One region of the Mycobacterium sp. IDUB_37 genome, then DNA from elsewhere that is predicted to be linked to it. Evidence: riboswitches for the same ligand, from Rfam matches in the RefSeq annotation. Region 1 holds a riboswitch; each other region holds the start of a gene.
The links. A riboswitch is a leader RNA that binds a small molecule or an ion and turns the genes downstream of it on or off. The one in region 1 is predicted to bind cobalamin.

Region 1 (7,745 bases):
CGCGCAATGGCGAACCAGGACGAGGACGACTACGTCCTCACCGACGGTGAGCGGATCTGCAGTACCGCCATCGGATGGAATTTCGGTGACGGCCACATGCACAACGAGCAGTTGATCCAGGCGATGCAGCGGCGTTGCCAGTTCGCGCCAGGTGAGGTGCGGGTCGTACTGCTCGATGCCCAACCGATCCACCGTCAGACACAGCGGTATCGGCTCGTCGACGCGGCGACGGGGGAGTTCGAGCACGGGTTCGTGCGGGTGGCCGACATGGTGACCCGGCAGCCCTGGGCCGACGATGTGCCGGTCGAGGTGCTGTCGGAGTAGGGCTCGCGGCGTTAGCTGCCACCTAGCCCGCCGGAGCCGCCGGTGCCCCCGGTGCCGCCGCCACCGCCGGTCGGACCGGTGGGTCCGTCGCCGTTGTCGCCGCCGGTGACCGGTCCGCTGCCGCCGCCGGTACCGCCGCCGGCCCCGACGCCGCCATTGCCGCCGATCCCGCCGGTAGCGCCGTCGCCGCCTTTTCCACCGGTCCCGCCGGTGCCGTTGCCGCCCAGCCCGCCGTTACCGCCTGCTCCGCCGCCGGGGGCGGTGGCGTTGCCTGTCGCTGTGTCCGCGCCGCCGTCCCCGCCGTTGCCGCCCCGGCCGCCGGCGCCACCGCTACCGCTACCGCTGACACTGACGGGTCCGGCGGCATTGGCGCCGTTGCCGCCGGCACCCCCGTTACCGCCCAGCCTGACGTTGGCACTCGGCGCTTTGCTGAGGCGCATTCGAAATTCACACCTAAGGGCTTTCCGCGCGCACCTCTTTCGCCGCGGCCACCATGTGCTGCAGGGACTTGGTCACCTCATCGACATTGCGAGTCTTGAGGCCACAGTCGGGATTTACCCAAAGCCGCTCTGCCGGTACAGCTTTCAATGCAGAGCGCAAGGATTCGGCCATCTCGGCGGTGCTGGGCACCCGTGGTGAGTGGATGTCGTAGACACCCGGACCCACGCTGTTGGAGAAGCCGATCGCGTTGAGATCGTCGAGTACCTCCATATGTGACCGGGCCGCCTCGATGGAGGTGACGTCGGCGTCCAGGTCGGCGATCGCGCCGATCACCTCACCGAACTCCGAATAGCAGAGGTGGGTGTGGATCTGGGTCGAGTCGGCGACGCCGGAGGTGGCCAACCGGAAAGACCCGACGGCCCACTCCAGGTACTCGTCCTGGTCGGCGCGACGCAGCGGCAACAGCTCCCGCAACGCGGGCTCGTCGACCTGGATGATGGCGATGCCGGCGGACTGAAGATCCACCGTCTCGTCGCGGATGGCCAGGGCCACCTGGTTTGCGGTGTCGGCCAGCGGCTGGTCGTCGCGGACGAACGACCACGCCAGGATCGTCACCGGACCGGTGAGCATGCCCTTGACCGGCTTGTCGGTCAGCGACTGCGCGTAGGTGGCCCAGTCGACCGTCATCGTCTGCTGCCGGATCACATCGCCGAACAGGATTGGCGGACGCACGCAGCGGCTGCCGTAAGACTGCACCCAGCCGTTGTGGGTGGCGAAGAAGCCCTCCAGCTGCTCGGCGAAGTACTGCACCATGTCATTGCGTTCCGGCTCGCCGTGCACCAGCACGTCGATCCCGAGCTCTTCCTGCAGCTTGATGACGTCGGAGATCTCCTGCTTCATCCGCCGCTCGTACTCGGCCTGGTCGATGTCCCCGGCACGCAGCGCCGCGCGGGCGATGCGGATCGCCGAGGTCTGCGGGTAGGAGCCGATCGTCGTGGTGGGCAGCACCGGCAGGTCCAGCCGCTCCTCCTGGCTGGCCCGACGGTCCGCCGCGTCGCCGCGCTGGGTGCCGGACTCGACGATGGAGTCGATGCGCGCCCGAACCTGGTCGTTGTGCAGACGTGGGTCCTCCTTGCGGGAGGCCACCGCGGCGTTGGATGCCGCGATTTCATCGGCGACCGCCTCGCGTCCTTCGCGCAGCGCGCGGGCGAGGGTGGCCACCTCGGTGACCTTTTCGGCGCCGAACGCCAGCCAGCTACGCAGGTTGTCGTCCAGATCGGTCTCCGGCTCGAGCGAGTACGGCACGTGCATGGTGGAGCACGAGGTAGAGACCGCGACCGACGCCGCCAAACCCTGCAGGGACGCGAGTTTGCCCAGCGCCGCCTCCAGGTCGGTACGCCAGATGTTGCGTCCGTCCACGATGCCGGCCACCAGCGTCTTGCCGGCCAGTTCAGGCACGGCGGCGAGGGCAGTGTCGGCGCCGTAGACCAGGTCGACGCCGATCGCTTCGACGGGCGTGCGGGCCAGCCCCGCCAGCGAATCGCCGGGGTCGCCGAAGTACGTGGCGACGAAAATGGACGGTCGGTTCGCCGCCGCACACAACGCGGTGTAAACGGCCTCGGCCAGCGCCGGTGCGTCGGGGGAGATGTCGGTCACCAGCGCCGGCTCGTCGAACTGCACCCACTGTGCGCCGTTGTCGGCGAGCAGCGAGAGCAACTCGGAGTAGACGGGCACCAGTTCCTTGAGCCGCTCGATCGGTGCAGACGCACCGTCCACTGCCTTGCTGAGCAGCAGGAAGGTGACCGGCCCGATCACTACGGGACGCGCCGGAATGCCTTGTTCCTGCGCCTCTTTCAGCTCGGAGAGCACCTTGTCGGGGTTCAGCGAAAAGCGGGTTGCGGGTCCGACCTCGGGAACCAGGTAGTGGTAGTTGGTGTCGAACCACTTGGTCATCTCCAGCGGTGAGACGTCGTCGTTGCCGCGTGCGGCGGCGAAGTAGCGGTCGAGTTCGTCGGAGATACCGCTGACCCGGTCCGGGAGCGCGCCGACCAGCACCGCGGTGTCCAGCATCTGGTCGTAGTAGGAGAAGGTATTGATCGGGACCGAATCCAGGCCGGCGGCGGCCAGGTCCGACCACGTGTCATGGCGGAGAGTCGCGGCGACCGACTCAAGGTCGGATCGGCTTTTGCGTCCCGCCCAGTAGCCTTCGGTCGCGCGCTTGAGTTCGCGGCGCGGACCGATGCGGGGGGAGCCGGTGACGGTTGCGGAAAATGGTTGAGCGCTCACTGCTGGTCGTCCTTCAATTGACGGGTGGGTCACCGCCCGCGGACGCGCAGCCATTCCGTTCGGGGGTGCGCCAGCTTTCTGTACTCGAGCCCGCATACCACCGAAACAGCTTGGCCAAACGCCCATTCCACGAGGCGATGTGCCGCCGGACGCGGCGCGTCCGACACAGCTGGCAGGTCTTCGGACTCACAGGCGCGCACCTTCGAAGGTGCTCCTACTGGCCGTCGCTTCCCAGCCCCAAGATCGAGACCAGTGCTTCTTCATATCGAATACGGCGTTCGTTCCTGCATACCGCTGCGGGACAGTTCCGGATTCTCACCGGATTCCCTCTCACGACGCCTCGATGCGCCGCTCGATGCCGCTACCACGTGGGCAACGGCAGACCAGTTGCGTGGTCAACGCTACTCCGCGGGGTGGTCGCGGCTAAAATCCCGCCTGAGCGGGCCGCTTGCCGCGGATCGGAGTTGGAATGAAGGCGCGTGATTTCAAGCAGTCGTTCGTCAATTCGGCAGATGGCACTTCGATCGCCATCGACACCATTGGTTCCGGGCCTGGGCTGGTCGTCCTGACGCCACCGCCGCACGCGCTATCGCTGACATATCGCCGCACGCACAGGCGCACGTCCTCCCCGGGCTGGACCACAACGCGCCACTCCTGCGTCCGCAGCAGTTGGCAGCACAACTGCGCGATCTGAACCTTAATTCGTCAAGTCGCTAGCGCTTCAGCGTTAGGAACGTTGGGTCTGCCTGTTAAGGCTCCGGCACAGGTGCCAGGGCGGGGTCGTAGGGTTCAGGGTTGACCTCCGCCAAATCGCCGGATTGCGGCGCGCGCCACAGCACGGCCTTGATGGCCGCGGCAACTTCGACCAGGTTGTTGTCCAGGGGCCGGGGCAGGAGTCGTTGGGCGGCGTCGAGTCGGTGCAGCAACGTATTGCGGTGGGTGTAAAGCCGTTTGGCGGCGCGTGAGGCATTGCATTCCGCGTTGATGTACACCAACAACGTCTTGTGCAGCGTCGGGCTTGCCGACTCGAAGTCGCCGAGCGTAGCCCTGATGAATTCGTCCGCGCCCTCGGGGCTTTCGGTGAGCAAGGCGACCAACTGGATATCGGTGAAGGAGGCGATCTGCTGACGTGACCGCAGCCGGACCAGCGTGCGTTGCGCAGTCATCGCCTCGCGGTGGCTACGCCGAAACCCCTCGAATCCGGCGGTGGTATTTCCGAGCGCTATTCGTGCGTCCGGTGAATTCTTGACCACGTCGCGGAGCTGTTCGGGGTCGACGCAAACCACATCGTTGACCCACACCCAGCGGGTGGACGCGCTGGCGACGACGGTGATCGCGCGCTTGCTGTCGACGGCCTGCTGGACCGCTTCGGCGAGCTGGTCCAGGCGGGTCGCGTCGATGTCGGGTCCGTCGGACCAGATGATGGCGGCGGTGTGCGGCTGCTCGAAAACGATGCCCAGTTGCTGTTCGGCCCGCTCCACGTCGACGGCGGCCCCGTTGAGGATGAGCTCGACGAGTTTGCGGTGCCGGGCCGTCTTGTGTTGGGTCAGCTCGGCGTATTCCAGCTGCATTTGCGCGGTGATGCCGGCGACCGTGTCATCGACGAAGTCGCTGGCCGACCGGAAGGGCAACTCGAGCAGCTGTCGCAACTCATCCGGATCGGAAGTGAGTTCGAAGGCGATTTCCGTCCAGCGCCGCCAGGCGACGTTCTGCACGACGCGGTAGACCTCGAGCGCTGAAGTGTCCAATCCTCGACGCACCAGGTCCCGAGCCATCCGCATGGTCTCGACACCCAGATTGGGCGGCACCGGGGCGCCCGGGCTGCGCAGCATCGCGGATGCGAAATAGATCAAGGTTGCCCGGTTGGCCCGCGAAACAATTGTCGCCAGGCTGGGATCGTTGGAGATCGGCGCCAGAGTTTGCAGCACGCTGCGATCGAATTCGTCGAGCCACTCCCGGCTCGGATTCAGCGCGACCCACGCCGCCTTGCGAATCAACTCTTGAACCCGAGGTGAGGGTTCCGGCACTGCCACGACCCTGATCTTAGGGCTTATGTGCTGGTTGCAGCCCGCCCAATTGCTGCCGGGCACGCTCGTCTCGATGCGTTCAGCGCAGACTCGATGTCGGGCGCCGCAGGTGTTGGCCCGACTAGTCGACTCCCGCGAGTGCCTCGGCGATGGGCACATCGCCGCCGTTGAAGTTGATGGTGCGGTGGATGGTCGAGTCGGTTTGCAGCGTGGCGGCAACGACGAGTGCGACGTCCGCGCGCGACACCTGACCTTTGTCCTCGTCGACCGCGATCCGCCCCGTGGCCGGCTCCAAGGTGAGCCGGCCCGGCCCGAGCACGGTCCAGTCCAGTTCGCTGGATCGCAGATGAGCGTCTGCGGCCGCTTTGGCTTCCGCGTAGTGAAAGAAAGAGTCGCTCGCGGGCACGCCATGGTTCGGGCCGGCGCCGAAGTAGGAAACCATCACGAACCGGCGCACACCCGCCTGGGACGCCGCATCGATCACCCGGATCGCTGCGTCGCGGTCGACGGCGTAGGTGCGGGCCGGGTCGCCGCCGCCTGCTCCGGCCGAGAAGACCACCGCGTCATGCCCGGCCAAGAGATCCGCCAACGCGTCCGTGGCGAGATTCTCGATGTCGGCGGGCACCGGCTTGGCGCCGGTTTCAGCGATGTCCTGGGTGTGGTCGGGGTTGCGGAAGACTGAGGTCACCTGTTCGCCGCGGTCGGTCAGGATGCGGGACAGCTGCAACGCGATCTTGCCGTGGCCGCCGATAACGATGATGTTCGCCATTCTTCGACGCTAGCGCGGAACTCGACCGGGTGACCCACCGCACCGGACACCGGGTACCGCAACGTCGTGCGGAACATCTGTTTGGTCCGGTCCGTGGGTTATTTGCCGCGTACGGCGACACCGCGCAGGACCGTGTCGCGCGCGAGGATAAGCGACGTCCGAGTGCCCACCGCGCGCAGGATGTTCTCCGGTATCCACTGCATGCCGATTGTGCACCGGGCGAGCATGGTGGCTGACGGTGCTTCAGTCCGGATCTCCGTCGACCGAATGCCCTCGGAGAGCAAGGATTTCATCTGACGCAGCCGCGTCGTATACGACCAGCCCGGGTTCACCGTGTCCCGGGGAGGTGATTGGCGCATCCAGGCGAGCTGAATCCGGAACTCGTCGGAAAATTGGTCCAATGCATTGACATTGACCCAACTCAGCGCGTCCAGCTTCTCGATCGGTGTTGCGTCCGAACGCAGTACGTCGATCCATCCCGCTTCGACCTTCTGGCCGAACGAACGCATGATCGACGCCAGCAGTTCGTCTTTGGAGCCGATCACCCGATAGACCGTTCCGGTGCCCAAGCCGGCCGCCGACGCGATGTCTCTGATTGTGGTGACTTCATATCCCTTGCGGCCGAACTCTGTTCGAGCCACCGCCCGCAGGTGTGCCGCTTTGTCGCTGGGGTCTGCTTCGCTGTCGTCGGCCCAGCTTTCGATCACCTTGGCGGCCGCCGCGAATGCCTTCGACCGGTCCAGCGCCCTGTCTGCGGGTGGCCGGGAAGCCAAGCCCTGCAGAATTATTCGGCACAACAGCCCGGCTACCTGATCTGCGGAGGAGTTGTGCCGCATGACGTCCAGGCCCACCTGCAGCATGGTCTGGCAGATCCGGTCGGCCAGCGTGGGCAGGTCACCGTCGGCCTTGATGTAGCCGCTCCACCGGGCCGCGCGCAGCGTTTGCAGCATCGCTTCCTGTATTGCGTTGGGCCGCTGCTGCGTCAGCTTCATCAGCTCGGGATCCGCTGAGGGGCCCTCGAAGAACGACATCTGCAGTGCCGCACGGTGTCGCACAGCACAATTGGCGATCGCCTGGCCCAACTCGATGATCTGATCGGCCGGGGGCCGCGAGTCCGGGGCGTCCAAACGGGCTTGGGCGCTGAGCCCGACGCGGTTCAGGTCGGCCTGATAGCGGCGGATGAGCTCGACCAGGATCGCTTCTTTGGATTCGAAGTGGTGGTACAAGCTACCCGGCAGGATGCCTGCCGCTTCGGCGATCTCCTGCAGTGAGGTACGCAACCCTGACGATGCGATGAGTGATGCCGCCGTTTCGAGGATCTCGGTTCGGCGTGTCCCGGATTCGGTAGTGCTGTCCGTCATGGTTCGACGGCCGCTGGTCCGGAGGATCGCGGTGTCGGCACCATGGGAAGATTCGCCCTCCTGATGAACCAAATCTTTGTCAGAGATTATCAGACTGATCGCGGCAAAAGCGCTGCGTACGGAGCCGGGATGGGCGCAGCGGGTCGCGACTGTCCCGGTTAGTCGGGTCCCCCGCGCCAGCCGTTCAAGGCGACCACCTCGTCGACGGGCAGCCGGCGGGCCGGCCGGAAGGTGTGCCCCGCACGCAACCGCCCGACGGGCAGTAGACAGCCCTGCACATAGTCCGGCGGGATTCCCAGCAGTTCCCCGACGGCGGTCTCGTGGTGCAGGTGCAAGGTGGTGATGCAGGTGCCGTAGCCGCGAGTGTGCAGCGCGAGTTGAAAGTTCCACACCGCGGGGAAGATCGACCCGTACAACGTGGCCAGATGAAAGGACTCGTCTCCTTCGATGCGCGGCAGGTACGGCCGATAGCAGGGAATGACGAGCACCGGGACCGATGCCATGTTCTCGACCAGCCACTCCGTCGACGACATCAGC
Region 2 (7,745 bases), on a different contig from region 1:
AGAAGCGACCGCCCAGTGGCAGCCCCGGCCTGATGCTGGCCATGGGCCCCGGGTTCTGCGCCGAACTCGTGTTGCTGCGCTGGCACTAGCTGCTGCGCTGGCCCAGGCGCGTCACGACTAGCGCCTCTCGACGACCTCGACACTCAAGCCCGGCCGCGGCGACAACGCGGCGAAATTAGCGGGTCGGATGCGTTGCGTCGGGAACCGAAGCGTGGTCCTGGCGATCAGTCGGGCCAGCATCACCGTCATCTCGGTAGTGGCCATCACCGCGCCGATGCACCGGTGTAGCCCGCCGCTGAACGGAATGAACTCATGCGGGGCGGGTTTGCGATAACCCGGCGAGTCAGGATCCCACCGTTGCGGGCGGAAGTCGGTTGGCTCCGGCCAGATCTCGGGGATCCGATGGGTGACGTAAGCGCTGAAGACGATCATCCGGCCAGCCCGGATCCGGTGCCCGTCGAACCGCAGATCGCGCATCACTTTGCGAGCCGAGATGACGCCCGGTGAATAGAGCCGAAGTGTCTCCTGCACAAGCCCATTCAGGTAGGGCAGGGCGGAAAGCTGCTGCGCGGTCGGCGTTCCGTCGCCCAGTACCCGGCTGACCTCTTCGAAAGCGGCGTCCCACGCTCCTGGCAGGGTCAGCAGCGTGTAGACCGCCCACGCCAGCGCGCCGCTGGTGGTCTCGTATCCCGCGGTGATGATCGACACGATCTGATCGCGAATCTCGTTGGTGCTCAGGGCGTGACCCTCGTCCGAGCGCCCGCTGAGCAACGCGGTCAACATGTGGTCGTCGGGTCGCGGCGCACCGCGGGCATCGGCGATCTCGGAGTCGATGAGATCGTCGATGCGTTCGCGGGCAGTCATCGCGCGTCGCCAGGCGGGGGAGTTGAGCCGCTGGTGTAGCCGCATCACCTGAGGCGGTATGTGCGTCAGGTCCAGCAGGTGCTGCAGTTGCGCGCCCAAAAAATCCGAATGTGCCGCCATTCGTGAACCGAAGAGGCTCTCGGCGGTGCTGCGCCGCACGGCTGAGCGCAGGCCCTGGTAGATGTCGAGGCGCTGCCCGGGCTGCCAGCCGTCGATCATCTCGTCGACGGTGGACACCATGGTGGCGACATAATCCTGGATCTGCCGGTGCCGCAGTCCGGGCGCCACGACGCTGCGCCGACGCCGGTGGTCCTCTCCGTCGCTGACGATCAGTGCGGTGGGTCCGTCGACGGGCGCCAGATTCTCGAACGTTTCCCGCCAACTGAAGGCATCGGCGTTGCCGAACACAAACTTATTCGCTTCCGGCCCAAGCAGATAAACGATGCCGTGCCGGCCGATTCCGGCATTGATCACCGCGCCACGACGCTTGTACAGCGCAAGCAGCGCTTCACCGGGCCGGTAGGGGACTGTCCGGTATGAGCTCATTCGAGCACCTCCGACAACTCCAGCCACTGGCCTTCCAGGGTCACGACCTCGCTCTCGAGGGTGCGCAATTCCTGGGTCAGTCGCGTGATGGCGACGTGGTCGGATTGATCGTGCTCGGCGAGTTCGGTGTGCTTGGCCGCGATCCGATCGGCCGCGCGGGCCAACTGGCGGTCGACGGAGGCCAACTCCTTCTCGGCGGCGCGGCGTTGTGCCCCCGACATCGAGTCCGTGGGCCGTACAGGTGTCCGGTCCACCGGCTTCGCCGGCGCCCGCGCGGCCAGTCGCAGGTAGTCGTCCACCCCGCCCGGCAGGTGACGCAACCGGCCGTCCAGGATCGCGTACTGCTGATCGGTGACGCGTTCGAGCAGGTAGCGGTCGTGGGAGACGACGATCAAGGTGCCCGGCCACGAGTCGAGCAGGTCCTCGGTGGCGGTCAGCATGTCGGTGTCCACGTCATTGGTGGGTTCGTCGAGAAGCAGCACGTTCGGCTCGGACAACAGGATGAGCATGAGTTGCAGGCGCCTGCGCTGGCCGCCGGAGAGCTCACCGACGCGCGACGAAAGCTTGCCGGCGAAGCCCAAGCGCTCGAGCAGCTGTGTGGGCGTCATCTCCTTGCCGCCGACCTCGTAGCCGGCCTGCAGGCGGCCCAGAATATCGGCGATTCGGTCACCGGCCAGGGCGATCAGCTCGCTGCCCTGTTGATCCAGCACGGCCAACCGGACCGTCTTACCGCGCTTCACCCGCCCGGTGGTCGGTTGGATGGTGCCGGCGATCAGACCGAGCAGGGTGGACTTGCCTGCGCCGTTGGCCCCGACGATCCCGGTGCGCTCACCAGGGGCGATCCGCCACTCGACCTCGTTGAACACTGGGCGGCCGTCGAACGAAACGGACACATCGAGCAGGTCGATGACGTCTTTGCCCAGCCGGGCGGTGGCCAGCTTGGCCAGCTCGACCGTGTCGCGGATTGGCGGAACGTCAGCGATCAGCTGATTTGCGGCCTCGATGCGGAACTTGGGTTTGGAGGTGCGCGCCGGCGCGCCCCGACGCAACCAGGCCAACTCCTTGCGCATCAGGTTCTGCCGTTTGGCCTCACTCGAGGCGGCCATCCGGTCCCGCTCGACCCGCTGCAGCACATACGCCGCGTAGCCGCCTTCGAACGGCTCGACGATGCCGTCGTGCACCTCCCAGGTGTTGTTGGCGACTTCGTCGAGGAACCAGCGGTCGTGGGTGACCAGCAGCAACCCGCCGGTATTGCGTGCCCAGCGTTGTTTGAGGTGTTCGGCCAGCCAGGTAATGCCTTCGATGTCGAGGTGGTTGGTCGGCTCATCAAGCGCGATCACGTCCCACTCGCCAACGAGCAACTGCGCCAGCTGAACCCGTCGTCGCTGGCCTCCGCTCAACGTGGAAACCATTGCATCCCAATTGATATCGGCCACCAGGCCGTCGACGACGTCGCGGATACGGGCGTCGCCGGCCCACTGGTGTTCGGGGCGGTCACCGACCAGCGACCAGCCCACGGTGTGGCTGGGATCAAGGGTGTCGGCCTGGCTCAGCGCGCTCACCCGCAGACCGCTGCGCTGAGTGACCCGCCCCGAGTGCGGCTTGATCTGTCCGGTGAGCAGGCTCAGCAGGCTGGACTTGCCGTCGCCGTTACGGCCCACGATGCCGATGCGGGCACCGTCGTTCACGCCGAGCGTGACCGATTCGAGTATCACCTGGTTCGGATATGCCAGGTGTATGGACTCGGCTCCGAGCAGGTGTGCCACTGGACTGAGGCTACCGGCCCGCAAAGTGAAGTCCGGACGCTCGGTTGATTGGCTACCGTGTGGCCCGACGGAATGCGACAATCTCACCCGTAAGGCAACGACGATGCAGGAAGCCGGTGAAAATCCGGCGCGGTCCCGCCACTGTCATCGGGGAGCGACCCTCACTAGCCACGGTCATATGACTGGAAGGCGAGGTTAGCGGCGATCCGAGAGCCAGGATACTCGCGTCGTTGCGTCCTGCTACCCGGGGCGGTGTACCCCGAGAAAGCTGATCGACGTCGATGTCTCTTCGTCTTTTCTGGCGCCTCCAATGGCGCAGTTAGTCTCGCCGGCAGGGGTTTTCGCCATCACCGCGGGCGAAATACGGTGACCGCCCCGATCTGGATGGCCGCACCGCCGGAGGTGCACTCAGCGTTGCTGAGCGGTGGTCCGGGGGTGGGTCCGATGTTGTCGTCCGCGGCGGCGTGGGCTTCATTGAGCGTCGAATACAGCGAAACCGCGCAGGAACTCGTGGCGCTCTTGTCGGCGGTGCAGGCCGGAGCTTGGGACGGCCCGACCGCTGCGACGTACGTTGCCGCTCACCTGCCGTATCTGGCGTGGCTGTTGCAAGCCGGCACCGACAGCGCGCTAATGGCCGCCCAACAGGAGGTCGCCGCGGCGGCCTGGGTCACGGCGCTGGCGGCCATGCCGACGTTGCCCGAACTGGCGGCCAATCACGCCACCCACGCGGTGCTGATGACGACCAATTTCTTTGGTATCAATACGATCCCGATCGCGCTCAACGAAGCCGACTACCTACGGATGTGGATTCAAGCCGCCACCGTGATGAGCAGCTACCAAGCGGTCACCACGGCTGCCGTGACTGCGGCACCGCTGCCGACGGCAGCGCCGGAAATCATGAAGGGCGACAGTCAGCAGGTCGGTGCCGCCGAGACATCGTCACTGCGGGACCAGTTCAACCAGTTCCTGCAGTGGTTGTGGGACCTGTACACCAAGTTCTACAACGAGGTCATCCAGCCGTTCAACAACTGGCTGCAGAACCTGCCGTTCTTCCAGGCGCTGTTCTCCGGCTTCGATCCCTACCTGGTCAGCCTGGGCAACCCGCTGACCTATCTCAGCCCGCTGAATATCGGGTTCGCCCTCGGCTACCCGCTGGATTTCGCTACTTACGTGGTCCTGCTGTCGCAGATGTTCTCATTCGTCGCGCTCGATCTCACTGCGGCGTTCGCCTCGGGTAATCCATTGACCATCGGTTTCACCATCATCTTCGTCACCGTCGAAATCTTCGGCACGGTGATCACCGACACCATCGCACTGCTGAAGACGACGCTGGAGAGCACTCTCGCGCTGACCCTGGCGCTGGTGCCGCTGCTGACGGTGCCATTGGTGCCGTTGGCCGCCGGCGCGGTACTGGCACCGATCGGCGTCAAAGCCTTGGTGGCGCTCGCGCCGGCGCCGCCACCGCCACCCCCGACGCCCGCTACGCCACCCCTGGCAGCGTTGGGCCCCAGCACTCCGACATCCAGTCCGGCCCCGACTCCAACCGGCGTCGAGGCGACGGCCCCGGCGCCATCGCCCGGTGCACCGCCGTCTACCGCAGCACCACCGACGACGACGGGTACGGGCGTACCCGCGCATATGGATGCCATGGGTTATCTGTTGGCCGACCTGAGCTCGGCAGCCAAGCGGGCGGCGGCCGCCCGCGCGCGAAAGAAGGCGACGGAGCCCGACAGCGCTGAGGAACCCGAGGCCGCGGCGGCGCCGCAGGAGCAGGCCAAGTCGCCGCGACGCCGTCGGGCGAAGGCCGGCCTGTTCGGCCGCGGTTACGAATACATGGACCTGGAGCCCGAAGCGGCGACGGCGTCGGCTACCGGCGGGAAATCCATTGGTTTCGCGGGCACCCTGCCCAACCGGGCGACCTCGGCGGCGACGGGGCTGACTGCACTGGCCGAGGATGAGTTCGGCGGCGGCGCACGCCTGCCGATGATGCCGCGAACCTGGGCTGGCCAGACCTCGCCGGACGAGGAAAGCCTGTAACAGTGGTGGGGTGCGACTGACGACGATCATCGCGGCGATCTGCGTCGTCGGTTGCCTGTCTGGCTGCGGTCCCGGCGATCGCCGCGCTGACGCGCAACACTTGCAGGACGTTATGGCAGGCATGCCCGGCGTGTCCTCAGCCCGGGTGAGCTACCACAACGATGTTGACCATGGCGTCGGCATCAATATCTTCGCGGCTGTTCCGGCGGCGACCAGCGAGCAGATCCGTGACCTCGTGGTCAGGATCAACACAGCTCGCCGCGACAGGTTTGCTGGATACGCGCAGAACGCGATGTTCGACATCACCGCCGACCACCGTGCCTTGTTGAGCCGGCTGGCCGAGCTGGACCCTGACCAGATTGCTGGTGACGTGACGCGACTGCGTCAGGTCACCTCACTGATTTCAGCGAACCAATTCGCCTGGTTCCGGAATGGATCCAACAGTGTGCTCGACCTGCGCGACGTCGCCACGCCGACGGCGGCCATCCTGCCCGCGTTGGTGGACACGGTCGGTTCGACGAACGTCGAAGTGGGTGTGGCACCCACGGTTTCGCCACGACCGTGGGGCGCCCGCTTCCCGTTCACGCATGACGAAAGCGACCAGCTGCAACAGCGGGTCGGCGGGCTGCCGGTTTCCGTACGCGCCGTCGGCACGGCAGGAGCAAAGGCAATCGTCGCCATTGATGTCGTGATCAGCGGGCCCGAGCATGCTGAGGCTGACGTGGAGAACACCGTTCGCTCGCTGGGACCAGCTGATCCGCTGGTGCTGACGTGGACCGTCGAGCGCGCCGGTTGGCAAGGCTCCGTAGTTGTCGACGGGTGCAGCGAAGCGGCGAGTCCGCCGGCGGTCGGGCCGGACGCAGTCGCCCTTCAGGCCGCAGTCCGGGCGCATCTTGAAAGTTGCCCGTCGCGCTGAGGCCTGTCAGGTGCGACGATGCATTCCCGTCGATCTGCGCCAAGGCCGATGTGCCATGATGTCCACGCTGGTCAAGGCCTAACTCTGGGAGTTCTGAGGAGCATGGTGGATCTCAATTTGTCGATGGTCACGCGACCGGTCGAGCGTCTGGTAGCCACAGCTCAAAACGGTCTGGAAGTCCTGCGGTTGGGAGGCCTGGAAACGGGCAGCATCCCGTCGCCCTCTCAGATCGTCGAGAGCGTGCCGATGTACAAGCTGCGGCGCTACTTCCCGCCGGACAACCGGCCCGGACAGCCACCGGTGGGCACGCCGATATTGATGGTGCACCCGATGATGATGTCGGCGGACATGTGGGACGTGACCCGCGAAGACGGCGCGGTCGGCATCCTGCATGCCAGGGGACTGGATTGCTGGGTCATCGACTTCGGCTCGCCGGACAAGGTCGAGGGCGGCATGCGCCGCAACCTGGCCGATCACATCGTGGCGCTGAGCCAGGCCATCGACACCGTGTACGAGGCCACCGGCCAGGACGTGCACCTGGTTGGCTACTCACAGGGCGGCATGTGGAGCTATCAGGTCGCCGCCTACCGGCGTTCCAAGAACCTCGCGAGCATCGTGACGTTCGGTTCCCCGGTCGACACCTTGGCCGCGCTGCCGATGGGTATCCCGGCCAACTTCGGTGCCGACATCGCCGATTTCATGGCCGATCACGTTTTCAATCACTTGAACATCCCAAGTTGGTTGGCGCGCACCGGTTTCCAGATGATGGACCCGATCAAGACCGCGCAGTCCCGTATCGACTTCGTGCGTCAGTTGCATGACCGGGAATCGCTGCTGCCGCGCGAGCAGCAGCGCAGGTTCCTCGAGCGCGAAGGCTGGATCGCCTGGTCGGGGCCGGCGATTGCTGAACTGCTCAAGCAGTTCATCGCCCACAACCGCATGATGACCGGCGGTTTCGCCATCAACGGCCAGATGGTGACGCTCACCGACATCACCTGCCCGATTCTGTCGTTCGTCGGTGAAGTCGACGACATCGGTCAGCCTGCTTCGGTGCGCGGCATCCGGCGCGCTGCCCCCAACACCGAAGTTTACGAATGTTTGATCCGGACAGGACATTTCGGTCTTGTCGTGGGATCGAGGGCGGCTCAGCAGAGCTGGCCGACCGTCGCTGACTGGGTGAACTGGATTTCCAGCGACGGCGACAAGCCGGCCACCATCGCCGTGATGGTGGAGCGGCCGGCGGACGCGACCGACACCGGCGTGGCTTTGAGCGCCCGGGTCGCACACGGCATCGGCGAGGTCTCCGAAGCAGCACTGGCGCTGGCCCGCGGTGCGACTGACGCCATCTTTGCGGCCAACCGATCCATGCGCACCCTGGCGGTTGAGACTGTCCGCACATTTCCACGGTTGGCCCGGCTGGGTCAGCTCAACGACCACACGCGAATCTCGTTGGGCCGCATCATCGAGGAGCAGGCACACGATGCCCCGCAGGGCGAGTTCCTGCTGTTCGACGGCCGCGTACACACCTACGAGGCGGTCAACAGGCGCATCAACAACGTCGTCCGCGGCTTGATCGAGGTCGGGGTACGGCAGGGCGACCGGGTGGGCATCCTGAT
Region 3 (7,745 bases), on a different contig from region 1:
TTTCCCGGTATACCTTCAGCCCGGTGACCAAGGGATGCACCGACATCAGCAGGGTCATCCATCCCGAAGTTATGACGGTGCCGAACACCAGGAAGGCAATGAAGCTCGCCAGGGAAATGTCTCCGTCGGCGGTGAGTATGCCTCCGGCCGTTGCGACAACAAGCAGGATGCTCGGCGGCGACAGCAGTATCTCCGCGGTCACGCTGGCGACGCTCGTAGATTTGGCCCAGTCGAGGAAGAAGTGCGCGAAACCACGCGCCACGTCTTGGAAACGCCGACTCGATTCGCCGGGAGTGCCGAACGCCTTCACCACGCCGATGCCGTTCACGAACTCCACCGCCGCGCCGTTGAGGCGCGCCAGCCATTCCATGAACTCCGGATACTTGGTGCCCGCGCTGGCCATCGCGCGTTGGTAGGCGCCCAGGCCGGCGAACACCGGCAGCAGGGTCGCCAGTGCCATCCGCCAGTCGAGGGCGAAAAGGTAGACCAATGCCACCAGCGGCGGCACCGCGGCGGCGCTGAGCTCGACGATCGAGTGCGCGATCAGCCGATGCAGCGCCGCGACGTCGTCTTCGACCGCCTTCTTGACGATGCCGGAATTGCGGTCGCTGAACCAGTTGAGCGGCACCCTGGTCAATTTGGCCAGAAGTTCACGGCGGATTCGAAACGACACCCGGATGTCAGCCAGATGAGTCATCACGCCGGCAGCCAGGACACCGAGTTGTTTGACTGCCAGCGCGACGATCGCCACGATCACGACCGGCCAGAGGTTGTGGTCGCCGCCGAGGAGTCGTTTGCTCACCTCCACGACCACAACGAGTGGAGCCATGCCCGCCAGCGAGCTCAGTGCCGACAGCAGAGCGCAGGCGATGAGCGTGGTCCGCGCTGACTTGAGAATTTCCGGCGATCGCACGGCTTCCGGTTCAGGGTGGGGTCGCACGCATACCTCCGTCGCAACTCTCTTGCCGCGGACCAACGTGGCAATGATGCGCTACGTCAGCAACGTTGAGGCACCGCGGTGCGGCGGTCGCGCAGCTGCGGCCAAATACGATCGCCGGTTACTCATGCAAAAGGTTCGCAGGACACTTGCAAATTGCCTGCACGTAGTCGGGCGCAGGAATATTGTCGGCGGATGCCCGGTAGGTGCAGCCCGCGGGTGCAATTGGGTGCAACAATGGCGCCTGTACGGCGATGATGATGCAGGAAGCCGGTGTGAATCCGGCGCGGTCCCGCCACTGTCATCGGGGAGCGACCCTCACACGCCACGGCCATTGGCTGGAAGGCGAGGCGAGCAGCGATCCGAGAGCCAGGAGACTCACATCATCGCGACCTGCTAACCCGGGGCGGAGCACCCCGGAGAGAGCTGACGCTTTGAGCATCTTCGCGTCCGGGGCCTGCCCCTAATGACCGCCCCGTTCTGGATGGCCGCGCCGCCCGAGGTGCACTCGGCGCTGCTGTCCAGCGGTCCGGGGCCCGGGCCGCTTCTCGTCTCCGCGGCTGCCTGGGATTCACTGAGCACCGAGTACGCCGAAGTCGCCGACGAGCTGACCGCCGTGGTGAGCGCCGTGCAGGCCGGGGCCTGGGCCGGTCCGACCGCCGAGGCCTATGCGGTCGCCCATGCGCCGTATCTGGCGTGGCTGATGCAGGCCAGCGCGGACAGCGCCGCGACCGCCGCCCAGCAGCAGATCGCGGCCGCCGCCTACACCGCGGCCCTGGCTGCCATGCCAACTCTGGGTGAGCTGGCCGCCAACCATGCCACCAATGCGGTGTTGACCGCGACGAACTTCTTCGGGATCAACACCATCCCGATCGCGCTCAACGAGGCCGACTACGCACGGATGTGGACCCAGGCCGCCGCCGTCATGAGTGCCTATCAAGGGGTCTCTTCGGCGGCGGTGACGGGGTCGCCGCACTCGAGCGCGGCGCCGGCGATCGTGAACGGGAACCCGACGGCGGCCTCCGCCGACCCGTTCTCGGCGATCACCGACTTTTTCGCGGCCGTCGACAAGGTCTTCAACAGCGTGGGCGGTGAAGGCGGCGGCGACCTGTTCTCCTACATCTTCAGCGTCCCTCCCGGAACCGATCCGCTGTCGTGGCTCGTCGGCAAAATCAGCACCTTGTCGTCGCCTACCAGCGGCTACCCCGCACTCCTGCAGGGACTCACCAGCGCGGCCGGCAACAACCCCGCTTTGCTGGCACTGGCCTACCTGTTCGGCGCGGCCGCGATCGGCTACGACCTGACGATCCAGGCCATCCAGTTCCTGGTCACCTTTCCGTTGCTGGCGGTGGGGCTCGCCGCTCCCCTGCTCGCCCTCCCGGCGGCGGTGGGGGGTTTCGGGGCAGGTGGCGTCATCGGCATCGCCGAGATACACGCCCACCTGGATGCAGGTCTGGGACCCGTCCCGGACGAGCCGATCGCCGCGTTGAGCCCGGGTTCGACGACGGTTTCGGGACCGGCTGCGCCGGCACCGGCCCCGGCGGCTTCCGCCCCGGCGCTTGGCCCGGCGCCGTCGGTGCCGGCTCCCGCGCTCGGGGCGCCTGCCGCGCCTGCCGCACCAACACCGCCGCCGGCCCAGCCCGCGGGGCCGATTCCCTACCTGATGGGCATCCCCGCCGGCCTGCCGTCCCGGGCGAGTGCCCGGGTCAGCACCAAAAGTAAGGCCAGTCGTCCCGACGTCGCCGCCGCCCCGGCCGCCGCGGCGGCGTCAGCGAAGAAGAAGGCACGGTCTCGTCGACCACGGCGAGACAACGTCGAAGTCAAAGGCCGCGGTTACGAATACGTGGATCTCGACGACCCGGTCGGCGAAGATCCCGGGACCGCCGCGTCGGACCGGGGTGCGGGACCCCTGGGCTTCACCGGGACCGCCCGGCGGGTGGCCGCGGCCGCGGGATTGACGATGCTGACCGACGACACTTTCGGCAGCGGCCCGAGAGAGCCGCTGGTGCCCAGCACCTGGGCGCCGGACGAGTCCGGTGGGGCGGGCGGAGAAGACGACAGCAGTGCTTGAAAGCCGAGACGCCGCAATGCGGATTGAGGAACAGTGGGCAGCGTGTCATTTCTGAGCGTGCCGCCCGAGTCGCTGGCGGCGGCGGCAACGGATCTGACGAGCATCGGTTCGGCGATCGACGCCGTGCAGACGGCCGCCGCGGCCCGCACCACCGGACTGCTGGCCGCCGGCACCGACGAGGTATCGACGAAGGTCGCCGCGCTGTTCGCCGATTACGGTCGGCAGTTCCAAGCGGTCAGCGCGCAGGTCGGCGCGTCTCAACAGCAGTTTGTTCAGACCCTGAGTGCAGCGGCCGGATCGTATCTGGCCACCGAACTTGCCCAGCGCGATCTGCTCGCAACCGGGACGACCGCAGGCCCTGCGGCGGTCGAGACGCTGATCATGGGCGGCACCGGCAATCCCACCCCGAGTGCCGCCTACCTGAACAACATCTACAACGCCTACATCGCGCCGCTCATCTCCCCGTTGACCGCAGTCCCGACCGGTTTGACCACACCCGAGCAGGGCTTCCCGCTGACCGGTCTCAACAGTCTGACTTTCGACACATCGATCGCCCGCGGAGTCGACATCCTGAAGCAGGCGATCGCAGCTCAACCGCCGGGCACCCAAACCGTCGTCTTCGGTTTCTCCCAGAGCGCCACCGTCGTCACCAACTATCTCAATGGCATTGCCAACGGTTCGATAGCTCCACCGAACCCGGCCGACCTGCGGTTCGTGCTGGCCGGCAATCCCAACAATCCGAACGGCGGCTTCTACGAACGATTCACCGGCTTGTACATACCGGGCTTCAACCAGTCATTCGGTGGCGCCACACCAAACTTGGCCTACCCGACGGACATCTACACGATCCAATACGACGGCTTCGCCAATTTTCCGCGGTACCCAATCAACCTCCTGGCGGACGCCAACGCCCTCGCCGGCCTGTACTACGGCCACCTGAGTCCGAGCCCCGCATACGAAAACCTCACGGCCGCGCAACTCGCGTCAGCGATCGTCGCGCCGGTGTCTCCCGGAACCACCGGCAGCACCACCTACTACGTGATTCCGAGTCAGGACCTGCCGCTGCTGAGGCCGCTCAACCTACCGCAGCCGTTGCTCAATCTGATTCAGCCGCAGTTGCGGGTGCTGGTCGATCTGGGCTACGGCGATATCGGCGGAGCCAATACCGAATACGCGAACCTGCCCACCCCGGCCGGCCTGTTCCCCCTGATCAACCCGATCAACGTCGGGACCTACCTGGTCAAGGGCACCGTACAAGGCGTGCAGGCCAATCTGGTGTTAGCTGGATTACTGCCGCCGTCAGACATGCCGAACACCTACCCATTTGTTCCGCAATTAGATCCAGGCCTGACGATCAACCTTGGCCAGTCTCCGGTTACTTTGCTGTCGGCGGTGACGACGGCGATCGGCACCGGGCTACACGCCCTGCCTATCCCACCTTTCGGAGCCGGCTGAGATTCGGCTGACGCTCACACCGTTTGCCTGCAGAACTTCTGCGGAACTCTTAACAACTCTCGCGCGACTACTAGGTATGCGGTCTCTGATTGCGCGCGGCTGACGGTGACCGCGCCGGTCTGGATGGCGTTCCCACCCGAGGTTCATTCGGTGTCGCTGAGCAGCGGCCCGGGACCGGGCTCTCTGCTGGCCGCGGCCGCAGCATGGAACGCCTTGAGCACCGCCTACTCCGAGGCGCTCGACGACCTGTCGGCGCTGGTGGCTGCGGTGCAAGCCGGCGTGTGGCAGGGCCTCAGCGCCGAGTCGTATGCCGCCGCCAATGCGCCTTACCTGGCGTGGCTGGCGCAAGCCGTCGTCAACGCCGCCGCGACAGCCGCCCAGCACGAGACCGCGGCCGGCGCTTACACCACCGCATTGGTCTGCATGCCCACCCCGGGTGAGCTGGCCGCCAACCACGTCACCCACGCTGCCTTGATGGCAACGAACTTCTTCGGCGTGAACACCATCCCCATCACGCTCAATGAAGCTGACTACGCGCGGATGTGGATTCAGGCCGCCGCCGTCATGAGCACCTATCAAGCGGTTTCGGCTCAGACCGTGGCCGCGGTGCCCGCTACGTCACCGGCGCCCGTGATAGTGAAATCCGGCAACCCCGCGGCCGCATCCACTTCCCCCGACGACATCGCAACCCTCTGGGAGAACCTCGTGCGAAGCGTGGTGGATCAGTTGTTCGGCGTCCAGAGCCCGCCCGAACTCGATTCGCTGGACACGTTCTTTCCGGCGGTTCAACAGTTCTTGAGGTCCCCTTCCCCGGAGCTGTTGGGTGCTCTGGTGGTGGCAGCGACGTACGAAGTCACCTTCGACACCCTGTTCGCCTCGCCCGCGGCGCTGCTGGGCACTCCGTTCCTGACGTTCAGCGGCCTGGCCGGCTTGGCGGGACTCGCCAGACTTGCCGCGGTACCTCAGCCGGATCAGTTGCCCACTGACGACAGCCGGCTTCCGGACTCCCCCGCAGCTCAAGCACGGTCGGCCGCAGGGATCGCACCGGCGGTCGCGGCCCCCGCGCCTGCCGCGTCGGCCGGGACTGGCCCGGCGCCGCCCGCACCAGCGCCGGCGGCGCCGGCATCGGCTCCGGCGGCCGCCGCAACGGGTTTCGGCTACCTGGTGTCCAGTCGTGGACCTGACGACGGGGAGGGTCCGACACTGACCGATCGCGGCAAGGGCATGACGCTGCCGGCGCCCGTCGCCGCGGCGGCCGCAGCTTCAGCGCGTGAATCAGCGCGGGGACGGTCGCGGCGACGCGCACGCGCCGTGATGCGCGGGCGCGGTCGCGAATACATGGACATCGATTCCGAGCTGAGCGCTCCACCGGACCACGCACCCGCCGCCACGGCTGCGTCCAACCAGGGTGCGGGGCCGTTGGGGTTCACCGGGACGGTGTCGGCGGCAGCGGAGGTCCGCCCGGAAGGGTTGATCACACTGGCTGACGGCCTCGATGGCGAACCCGTCGCGCCGAGGCTGCCCCACACGTGGGGCAGCGACCGCATTGAGAATCCGCCGGGGGTCTGAACCTACTGACCCGCGTTGCTGGCCAATTCGGTCGCGTACGAGCTGACGAAGTGACCCGCCGACGGCCCGCCGTTGCAGGATCCGTCGGATTCACCTGGGCGCTTGATCCACAGGTACGCGTCGGCGTGCCCGCCCGAAGTGTTGGTGGTGGGCGGCGTGCCCAGGGCCCGGCCGCTGGGATTGCACCAGCTGAGCGCGGAGTCGGCGGCGGGCCCCGCGCCGTTGCGGCCGGTGTCGATCACGTAGTGCGCACCGCCGGTCATGCCGGAGATCGCCTCGCCGTAGCCGGTCTCTTCATCGGTGGTGAAGAAGTTCGAGACATTGAGACTGAAGCCGCGCGCATGACCTACGCCGGCTTGGTTGAGCCGGTTGGCGATCTCCTCGGCGCTCAGCCAGCGCGAGTGCCCGCCGTCGACGTACACCACCGCCGCCGGGTCGTGGGTCAGCGCGTCGACGGCATAGCTGATCAGGCTGTAGCGCTCCTGGCGCTGATCACCGGACAGGCAGTCGGCCATGTCGAGCGCGTCGGGTTCGACGACGAACGTAGCCGGCGAGCCGCCCAGACCGGAGGCGATCCCATCGATCCACGCCTTGTAGTCGGCGCCCGACGAGAAGCCGCCGGCGGCGTAGCTGCCACAGTCACGGTGCGGGATGCCGTACAGCGCGAAGATGGGCATGCTGCCGGCAGCTTGCGCCGCGCCGACATAGCTAGCGACCCTGCCGCCGACCGAGCCGGCCGGAAATGCCTGGTCCAGCCAGTAGGCCTGCGGCGTGCTGGCGATGACTGCGAGCTGGGCACTGCCCGGGTTGGCGTTGTGCGCGCCCATGGCTGCTGACGCGGGATCTACGTAGAAAGGCTGTCCGGCCAACGGGTTTCCCGAATCGGCCAGCCGCATCGCCGGGGCGGGACTCACGGGGGTGGCGGTGAATCCCGCTACAGCAACGGCCGCAACCGCTGTCAGGGGAACGATCCAACGCGCGACTGCACCAGCGACTGAGGAGATCACAGCGAAGAAGATAGTGTCGCACCGCAGCAAATGCCAATTATGCGTGTGTCTGATGCCACAACCGGCGCTCTGGCCCCCTGCCTCACTCCAATCACGTAGCGATAACGGGTCTTGAGGCTCAGCCGAGGTTCTTCAGTGCCTGAACCAGACCGAACAAGCCCGCCGCACCGGTGCCCGTATTGAACAAGCCCGAAAGCACGCCGCTGAATTGCCCGCTCGGGACCATGCCTACCGGGCCGGTGATGCCGGTGTTGAAGAAACCCGAGATCCTGCCGTTCAACGCCGCACCGCCACTGGCCTGATTGAAGAAGCCCGAGATATTACCGGCGCCGTTGCCGATCGCGGAATTGTTGAGGCCCGAGATTCCATTGCCTATGTTGTTGAACCCGGAATTGGGGAGGCCGGTGTTGGTCACCATTCCAAAGCCCGTGTTCACGTTGCCCGAGTTGTAGTAACCCGTATTGAAGTTGCCCGAATTTCCGTCGAAGGTGTTCCCGTTGCCAGAGTTGTCCATTCCGGTGTTGAACGCGCCGGAGTTGCCGAATCCGGTGTTCAACTGGCCCGAGTTGCCGAAGCCGGTGTTGAACGCGTTCGAATTTCCGAAGCCGAAATCGCCTTGGCCGGAGTTCCCGAACCCGATGTTGCCGACTCCGGTGTTGCCGAATCCCAGGCTGCTGAGGCCGCCCGGGTCAGCGGCGTTGAAGCC
Region 4 (7,745 bases), on a different contig from region 1:
GGCGCCGAGACGCTCGCCGTGGTGTCCGCCAACAACGACCCGATACCAGCCAAATCCTTTGCTGCGCCGTGCAATAGCTCCGGCGCTGCGATGATGAACGACATATCCACCGTTCTCGGTTGAGATGAAGAACCCGAGGCTTCCCGTCAAACTCGCCGTTGGCGACACTGGAAACTACCCTTGTTGCATATCGTTTGCAGGTAGTAATTTGCATTCGGAGCCACTTTTTGTCAACTTCGCGAGCGGTGCGTCCCGGCGGACCGCTCCCGCCGGCCGGGAACTATGTCGGTGCTCGAGCCGACTCCTAACCAGACGGAAAAGACTTCGCGCTACGGCTGGCCGATGGGGGCTGAACCAGGTGTCGTTTGTGATTGCCGCACCCGAACTGGTACAGGGTGCGGCCCAGAAGTTGGCGAGTATCGGCTTGTCGCTGGCGGACACCACAGCGAGCGTCTGGGGCCCGACAACCGGGATCGCGGCGGCCGCGCAGGACGAGGTCTCAATCGCGATCGCGTCGCTGCTCGGCGACTTCGGCCAAGACTTCCAGGCGCTCAGCGCCCGAGCGCAGTCATTTCACGCGCAGTTCGTCCGCTTGCTGAATGCGAACGCCGCGACCTATCTGGGCGCCGATCTGGCCAACGCCCAAGCGGTCGCCGCGGAATCCACGCCGATGTCGGGCTTGGATGCTTTCGGTACCGCTGTCGCCGCCCCCTACCAGGCTCTGGCCTCGACGACGGCCGCCAATGCCCAGACCGTATTCGCTGCCTCTCAACAGGCTTTGAACAGTCTGTCCGGTGGCGCCTCCACAGGACTGAGCCAACTCGCCACCGACCCCGCTGCGTTTTTCGGGAGCCTGCAAACCGCACTGCAGTCCGCGACACTGGTCGGCGCCCCCGGCAATGTGCTCGAGGCCGTGGTGAACCACACCCTCGGCGGTATTACCACCTCGTTCGCCGCCGACGGCGAGCCGACTCCCGTGCCCAACGCGCATATCGAGATATACGACGGTCTTGTCGGGACAGGGGATTTCACTCCGCCGACCGGTCTTGAAGGCCAGTTCGTGGCGGCGGTGACCAACTTCGCCTCGTCACCGTTGAGCGGTGTCCTGCTTGGTGCGGTGGGCCCCTTCGTCAGCCCCGAAGTGGCGCTGCTGAACAGCGTCGGGTCCAGTTTCACCCACCTCACCGGTGGCTATCCGACCTCGGCGATGACCGACCTGCTCGGTGCACCCGCCAACGTCGTCAACGGCTTCGTCAACGGCGCCACCCTCAACCTCGACCCACTGGCACCGGTCTTCAGCCCGTTCGTCAGCGGCGGCGCCGACGGTGGCGAGCAACTCACCGGCCTCAGCTTCGCCTTCGGCGGGCTGCTCAGCCCCGGCCAGGTCGTGGACGGTCCCGGCGGCGCGATGTACTACGGCACCGGCGGCTCGGCGCTCAACGCCCTGGGTCTGAACATCATCTTCGTGCCGCCGGACGACTACGCCGGCGGCTTCGTCAACATCCCTCCGGTCCCGGTGGGACCGATCGGGGCTTCTGCGGGATTGTTGGACATCATCGGGCAGGCACTAGATGGCACTCTGCTCGGCTGAACCCGCGTATCTGCCCGGATTCGGCCGGGGTGCGACAATGTCGCCTGTACGGCGATGATGATGCAGGAAGCCGGTGTGAATCCGGCGCGGTCCCGCCACTGTCATCGGGGAGCGACCCTCACACGCCACGGCCATTGGCTGGAAGGCGAGGCGAGCAGCGATCCGAGAGCCAGGAGACTCGCGTCATCGCATCCTGCCACCCCGGGGCGGAGCACCCCGGAGAGAGCTGATCCCTGATGACGCTGCACGTCGTGGACACCCTGCCCGGTTATTTGCGGGTTACGTCACCCACATTGGTCCGTGGTAGGTGTTGAAGTGACCAAAGCTGACCAGCTCGCCCGCGTTGACGCCGATCGCCGGGTTAGGGGGTAAGGGATGGTGTTCGCGGCGACCGGGACACCGACGTCTACGACTGAGGGCCGTCAATTCCAGCGCCACGGCCTGGGTGAGCGCGCGACCGCGCGACGCGCCAACGAGGTGATCGGCGCCTGGGTCGACCGGTGTCCCGACACGGTCGCGCTCCGGATGATCGAGGCGACCGGGACGGATGCCTGGACCTACCGGCGGCTGTGGGACCGGGTCTGCCGGATTCGCGACAACGCCTTCGCTGATCTGCCGTTGGGCTCGCGTGTCGTGATGGCCCAAGCCGGTGACGCCGACTACGTGGCCGGATTCCTCGCCGCGCTGGAAGCCGGGCTCGTCCCGGTCCCGCTTTTTCTGCCGTCGGCCGATGCGCCCGAACGATTTCTGCAACGTGCCCAACACATCCTCCGGGACTGTGCGCCCTCGGCCGTCTACACCAGTACCGATCTCGCCGACGTGCTTGGACGAGCTTCGCTGTTGGACGGGCTGGCGTTGAAGACTCCGGACTCGGTTGCCGAAGCCGCCCCGTCGCGACCTGCCGGCACGCCGACCGACGCCCGACAGGTCGCGTTCCTGCAGTACTCCTCGGGCTCCACCGGGGAACCCAAGGGAATCGTCAATACGCACGAGTCGATGCTGCATCAACTCGCCATTGCTTTGGAGCTGTGGAACCGTCCCGACGACATCCACACGGTCAGCTGGCTGCCGCTCTACCACGACCTCGGCATCTTCTGGGGCACCCTGCTGGCATTGGCCACCGGCGGTAGCGCGACCCTCATTCCACCGTTCGAATTCGTGCGCAACCCACGCATCTGGTTGGAAACCGTCGACCGGGTGCGCGGAAACTGGATCGCTGGGCCAGATTTCGGGTACCGCCTCTGCCTGGACGCTTTTGACGCCCCGGCGATCGATGCCCTGGATCTGTCCTGTCTGCAGCTGGCCATCAGTGGCGCGGAGCCGGTTCGCGCTTCCACACTGCGCGACTTCGTCGCGAAGTTCCGTCCGGCCGGCCTGCGAGCCGACGTCATGGCGCCGCAATACGGGCTCGCCGAAGCCGGTCTGGCGGTCTCCGGGACGAACAAGCCGCGGCCTTGGGTGCAGGCCGACTTCGATGCCGAGCAACTCAACCGCGGTCGCGCCGTCGAGATCGACGCGCGACAGCCAGGACGACGCACCCACACATTGGTCAGTTGCGGCAACGCCACATTCGGTTGGGATGTGCGCATCGTCGACCCGGAACGGCGAACCGCGGTGCCCGACGGCGCTGTCGGTGAGATATGGGTAGCGGGATCGGGACTGCCGCAGGGGTATTGGCGCCGCCCGCGGGACACGGCCGAAACATTCGGTGCCACCACCGCGAACGGCGACGGGCCCTACCTGCGTACCGGTGACGCCGGCTTTCGCAGCAACGGCGAACTGTACATCTGCGGACGTTACCGCGACCTGATCATCGTCGGCGGCGGCAACTATTTTCCGAACGACATCGAGTCGACCGTCGAAGAGGCGGGCTGCGGGGTGCAAGGCGGGGGCGCCTGCGCAGTGCAACCCGATGGGTCCGACGACTGGTGGCTGGTGCTGGAGACCACCGCTCCGGCCGAGGATCTCGATGACATCAGTCGGGTGCTGCGGCGCAGAATACTTGCGGCACATCAGACCGCGCCGGAACGCATCGTCTGGGTGCGTAACCGCGTGCTGCCCAGGACCACATCCGGAAAGATCAGGCGCCGCAAGACACTCGAGATGCTCAATGCCGCAGCGTTCGAGATCGTCCATCAGGTGTCGGCCCGCCAGGTGCCGTCCACCACTGTGCGGCGGGCCTCCGAACTGGCCGAGTACGTCGCGGCCCTGCTCGGGGTTGACGCTGACACCCTGGCCATCGGCACAGATCTCACCACGCTGGGGCTGACCTCGATGATGACCGCGCAGGTCGTCGAATGGTCGGCGGCATCGGACCGGCACCTGGACTTCGCCGCCCTGTATGCCGAACCAACACTGCGCAATTGGCAGCACCTCTTAGATTCCGCGACACCCATCCCGCAAGTCGCCGCCGGTAACGGCGACACGTTCCCGACGACCGCGCTGCAACGCGCGTACTGGATCGGCCGGGGTGCCGAGCAACCTCTCGGGGGAGTGGGTTGTCAAACCTACTTCGAATTCGCCGGTGCCGCTCTCGACCCATCGCGGCTGGACAACGCGCTCGGCGCGCTGGCCCAGCGACACCCGATGCTGCGCAGCAAGTTTCCCGAGGACGCCCGATTGCGCGTCATGCCGGAGAACCTCCATTCGCCGCTGCAGGTGCACGACCTGACCGAGGCCACCGATGCGGCACGCAGCCGGCACCTCGACGGCATTCGGAACAGGTTGCGCACCTGCAGATTTGCTGTCGAGGTCGGCGACACCTGGCGCGTCGAACTGACCCAGCTGCCCGATGGCTGCATCGTACATTTCGCGATCGATCTCATCATCGCCGACCTCACCAGCATCGGTATCTTGCTGCGCGACCTCGCCGCGCTGTACAGCGGCGAAGAATTGCCAGCTGTATCAGGTGGTTTCGGCCACTGGGACAGCACCGCGCCCGTGTCGCTCACGGAAGCCGTGCAACGACTCCCCGAAGGCCCGCAGCTGCCCCAGTCCGAAGAACGCGACATCGCGTTCCGTCGCAGGCAACACACCCTGTCTGCTAACACGACGACCGCACTCGATGCTGCGTGCCGGGAGCACGGGGTCACCCGTGCCGCGGTGTTCCTGGCCGCCTACGTCGTGGTGCTGCGTAACTGGAGCAGCACCGACGACTTCCTGATCAACGTGACGACATTCGGTCGTCCACCCGGCGTCTCCGAGGTCATCGGCGATTTCACCAAGACCCAGCTGTACTCAGCCGATGCCGCCGGGCCTACCGGCTTCGCCGACCAAGCGCGGACTGCGCAGCGAGGCCTGCGCGTCGCGCTGAGCGCACCCGAATCCACCGATCTGTTGCCAGCCCAACTGAAAAGCGGTACCGGACATAGCGGAATCGTTCCCGTGGTATTCACCTATGCGGCCGACACCGCCGTCCTTGACCGCCGCGTTGCCGACACGCTGGGAACCATCGGCGAAGTCACCTCGATGACTCCGCAGGTCATCATCGACAACCAGGTGGGGGCGGTCGGTGCGGATCTGATCGTTTCGTGGGACTACCGTGCGGGCTGCTTTCCGCCCGGTGTCGTCGCGGACATGTTCGATGCCTACGTCGGCCTGCTGGAAAATCTCGCTGGTTGCCAGTGGTCCAGGCCCGCGGTGATCGATCTGCCCGAGCATTCCCGAGTGATTCGCATGCAGCGCAACGCCACTGACGCACCGAAGCCGTCGGGACTGCTGTACGACGCGTTCCGGGAGCGGGCGATGCGCGATCCCACCCGGATCGCGGTGCGCTGGACAGCCGGAGAATTCGACGCCGGCACCGACCCGATCGCGGACTCGTATCGCGAGCTTTCCTATGGTGCGCTCGACCAGCACGCGCGCAGTGTCGCGGGGGTGCTGGCCGGCAGGCATGCACCGGGCTCCATCATCGGCATCCAACTGCCCAAGGGGCCAGGGCAGTTCGTCGCCGTGCTCGGCGTGCTGATGGCCGGCTGCACTTACCTCCCGATCGGTCAGGACCAGCCGGCCGACCGGTTCGCACGCATTTGCGCCCTGTCCGCAATGTCGGGCCTGATCCGGTCAAAGCAGCTGAGCCACAGACCAATACCTGCCGGCTGCCTGGCACACGACTTCGAGTCGATGATGGACGGCACGCCCGCGGACACCATCCGTGCGGACCCGGACGACGCCGCCTACGTGATCTACACATCTGGTTCTACCGGGGAACCCAAGGGTGTGCTGGTCTCGCATACGGCGGCGCTGAACACAATCCTGGACGTGAACCGTCGCAACGACATCAGCGACGCCGACTCGGTGCTTGCGTTGTCCGCCTTGGACTTCGACCTCAGTGTCTATGACATCTTCGGCCCCCTCAGCGCGGGTGCCGGCGTGGTGGCCGTCTCGGAGCAGTCTCGTCGCGACGCCTTCCGGTGGAACGCCCTGATCGCCGAGCATGCCGTCACGATATGGAACTCCGTCCCGGCCTTGATGGACATGCTGCTGATCGCGGCGGGGGAAAGCGCCGGGGCGCTGCCGAGTTTGCGTTCGGTGTTTCTCTCTGGCGATTGGATCCCGCTGGACATGCCGGCGCGACTGCGTCATGTCGCACCGCAGGCACGCCTCGTCGCGATGGGCGGCGCCACCGAAGCCGCAATCTGGTCGAACGAGTTCGTCGTCGGTGACATTGCACCCGACTGGGTGTCGGTGCCGTATGGATTCCCGTTGTCCAACCAGGCCTTTCGGGTCGTCGATCGCCGAGGACGCGATCGACCCGACTATGTCGCGGGCGAGTTATGGATCGGCGGGGCGGGTGTGGCCCACGGTTACCACAATGCTCCCGAATTGACCGCCGAGCGATTCGTGCTGGACCAGTCGGGACACCGGTGGTACCGGACCGGCGATCTCGGCTGTTACTGGAACGACGGAACGCTGCAGTTCCTCGGCCGGATCGACTCGCTGGTCAAGATCGGCGGACACCGGGTGGAATGCGGCGAGATCGAACACATTCTGCGTGGACACCCACTGGTCGACAGCGCTACCGTGGTGCCGATCCACCGCAACTCCGCGTTGGGTGCGGTAATCGTATGCGGCACTTCGGAATTTACTGATGCGGCGGCGGCGGAACTGCGCCTGTACCTGGCGGACCGGCTGCCGCAGTACATGATCCCGAAATCGGTGATCTGCCGGACCACGCTGCCGTTGACCGCGAACGGGAAGGTCGATCGCGGCCAGGCCGCTGTGGATGTGGAGGACTCCGTTCGCGCAGCGACAGGCCGGCAGTCGCCGGGTGCTCTGGACCCGGTCGAAAAGTTGGTCGCCGACATCTGGTCGGAGGTGCTCGGGGTGCCGATCACCCGACGAGAAGATAACTTCTTCGCCCATGGTGGTGACAGCCTGCGTGCAACCCAGGTGGCCGCCCTGCTGAAACGCGACGGGGTGCTCGGGGCTGAAGTCGGCCAACTGCTGCGGCGGCAGACACTCGGCGAGTTCAGCGCGGTCTGCGTTGTCGGTGGACTCGGCCGGCGAGATCACGCCGTGGAACCGACGCTAGCCGAAACGGACTTTGCCCTGACCCGCCTGCAACAGGCGTACGTGCTCGGCAGCGCGGGACTGAACGGAAGCGTCCGCGCACCAACGTTGTTCGCCATTGTGCTAGCGGCCGGCGCCCCGGGAGACAGTGTCGATGTGGACCGCTTCGTGACCACCGTAGGTCGCTGTGTCGGTGAATTCGCGGCCCTGCGTTGTGCATTGGACTCCGACGCCACCCAACGCGTGCACGGCGCCGGTGCCGATATGGCCGTCCATGTCGTCGACGTCACCGACCCGGACGCATTGCTGCGCCACATGGCGAACGCAAAGTTCGACCCGCGGGCGGTTCCCGTCATCCGATGTTTCGCCCCGCCAGGGCCGTCGCGGTATGTCGGCCTGCTGGTCAACTATCTGGGACTGGACGCCCGCAGCCTGGCCACCGTCATCGCGACCATCATCGCCGACTACCAGGGGGCGCCCCGGCTACGAGAGGTTGATCCCAGCGCCGCCGTGTTCGCGCGATTCGTCACCGAGAGCCATAACGAACAAGACAACTTCAGTCAGGAGGTGGGAGGACCGCCGACGTTACCGCTGGGTCCAGGCCGGTTCGATTCGGTCACCCGCGTTGCGTTCGCCAGGTCGA

Region 2: it holds a riboswitch for cobalamin, as region 1 does, so the genes downstream of both, ACZY1I_RS21950 (PPE domain-containing protein) here and metE (5-methyltetrahydropteroyltriglutamate--homocysteine S-methyltransferase) in region 1, are expected to answer to the same signal.
Region 3: it holds a riboswitch for cobalamin, as region 1 does, so the genes downstream of both, ACZY1I_RS03850 (PPE domain-containing protein) here and metE (5-methyltetrahydropteroyltriglutamate--homocysteine S-methyltransferase) in region 1, are expected to answer to the same signal.
Region 4: it holds a riboswitch for cobalamin, as region 1 does, so the genes downstream of both, ACZY1I_RS03880 (amino acid adenylation domain-containing protein) here and metE (5-methyltetrahydropteroyltriglutamate--homocysteine S-methyltransferase) in region 1, are expected to answer to the same signal.

Annotation. Positions count from the first base shown of each region.
Region 1 is NZ_JBVAXG010000002.1:775,980-783,724, forward strand. Features, by position in the region: gene ACZY1I_RS10265 (DUF3556 domain-containing protein) at 1-324, shown strand, start outside; gene ACZY1I_RS10270 (hypothetical protein) at 336-764, opposite strand; gene metE (5-methyltetrahydropteroyltriglutamate--homocysteine S-methyltransferase) at 778-3,105, opposite strand; cobalamin riboswitch at 3,206-3,435, opposite strand; gene ACZY1I_RS10280 (Rv1453 family transcriptional regulator) at 3,801-5,084, opposite strand; gene ACZY1I_RS10285 (SDR family oxidoreductase) at 5,200-5,847, opposite strand; gene ACZY1I_RS10290 (TetR/AcrR family transcriptional regulator) at 5,946-7,208, opposite strand; gene ACZY1I_RS10295 (nitroreductase family protein) at 7,367-7,745, opposite strand, start outside.
Region 2 is NZ_JBVAXG010000006.1:358,207-365,951, reverse strand. Features, by position in the region: gene ACZY1I_RS21965 (type III polyketide synthase) at 1-89, shown strand, start outside; gene ACZY1I_RS21960 (cytochrome P450) at 118-1,410, opposite strand; gene ACZY1I_RS21955 (ABC-F family ATP-binding cassette domain-containing protein) at 1,407-3,176, opposite strand; cobalamin riboswitch at 3,240-3,420, shown strand; gene ACZY1I_RS21950 (PPE domain-containing protein) at 3,543-5,213, shown strand; gene ACZY1I_RS21945 (hypothetical protein) at 5,224-6,129, shown strand; gene ACZY1I_RS21940 (acyl-CoA synthetase) at 6,232-7,745, shown strand, end outside.
Region 3 is NZ_JBVAXG010000001.1:812,169-819,913, reverse strand. Features, by position in the region: gene ACZY1I_RS03855 (ABC transporter ATP-binding protein) at 1-940, opposite strand, end outside; cobalamin riboswitch at 1,158-1,337, shown strand; gene ACZY1I_RS03850 (PPE domain-containing protein) at 1,404-3,008, shown strand; gene ACZY1I_RS03845 (PE-PPE domain-containing protein) at 3,051-4,463, shown strand; gene ACZY1I_RS03840 (PPE domain-containing protein) at 4,569-6,032, shown strand; gene ACZY1I_RS03835 (glycoside hydrolase family 6 protein) at 6,035-7,039, opposite strand; gene ACZY1I_RS03830 (PPE family protein) at 7,158-7,745, opposite strand, start outside.
Region 4 is NZ_JBVAXG010000001.1:824,460-832,204, forward strand. Features, by position in the region: gene gjpA (outer membrane porin GjpA) at 1-104, opposite strand, end outside; gene gjpA (outer membrane porin GjpA) at 359-1,591, shown strand; cobalamin riboswitch at 1,612-1,791, shown strand; gene ACZY1I_RS03880 (amino acid adenylation domain-containing protein) at 1,967-7,745, shown strand, end outside.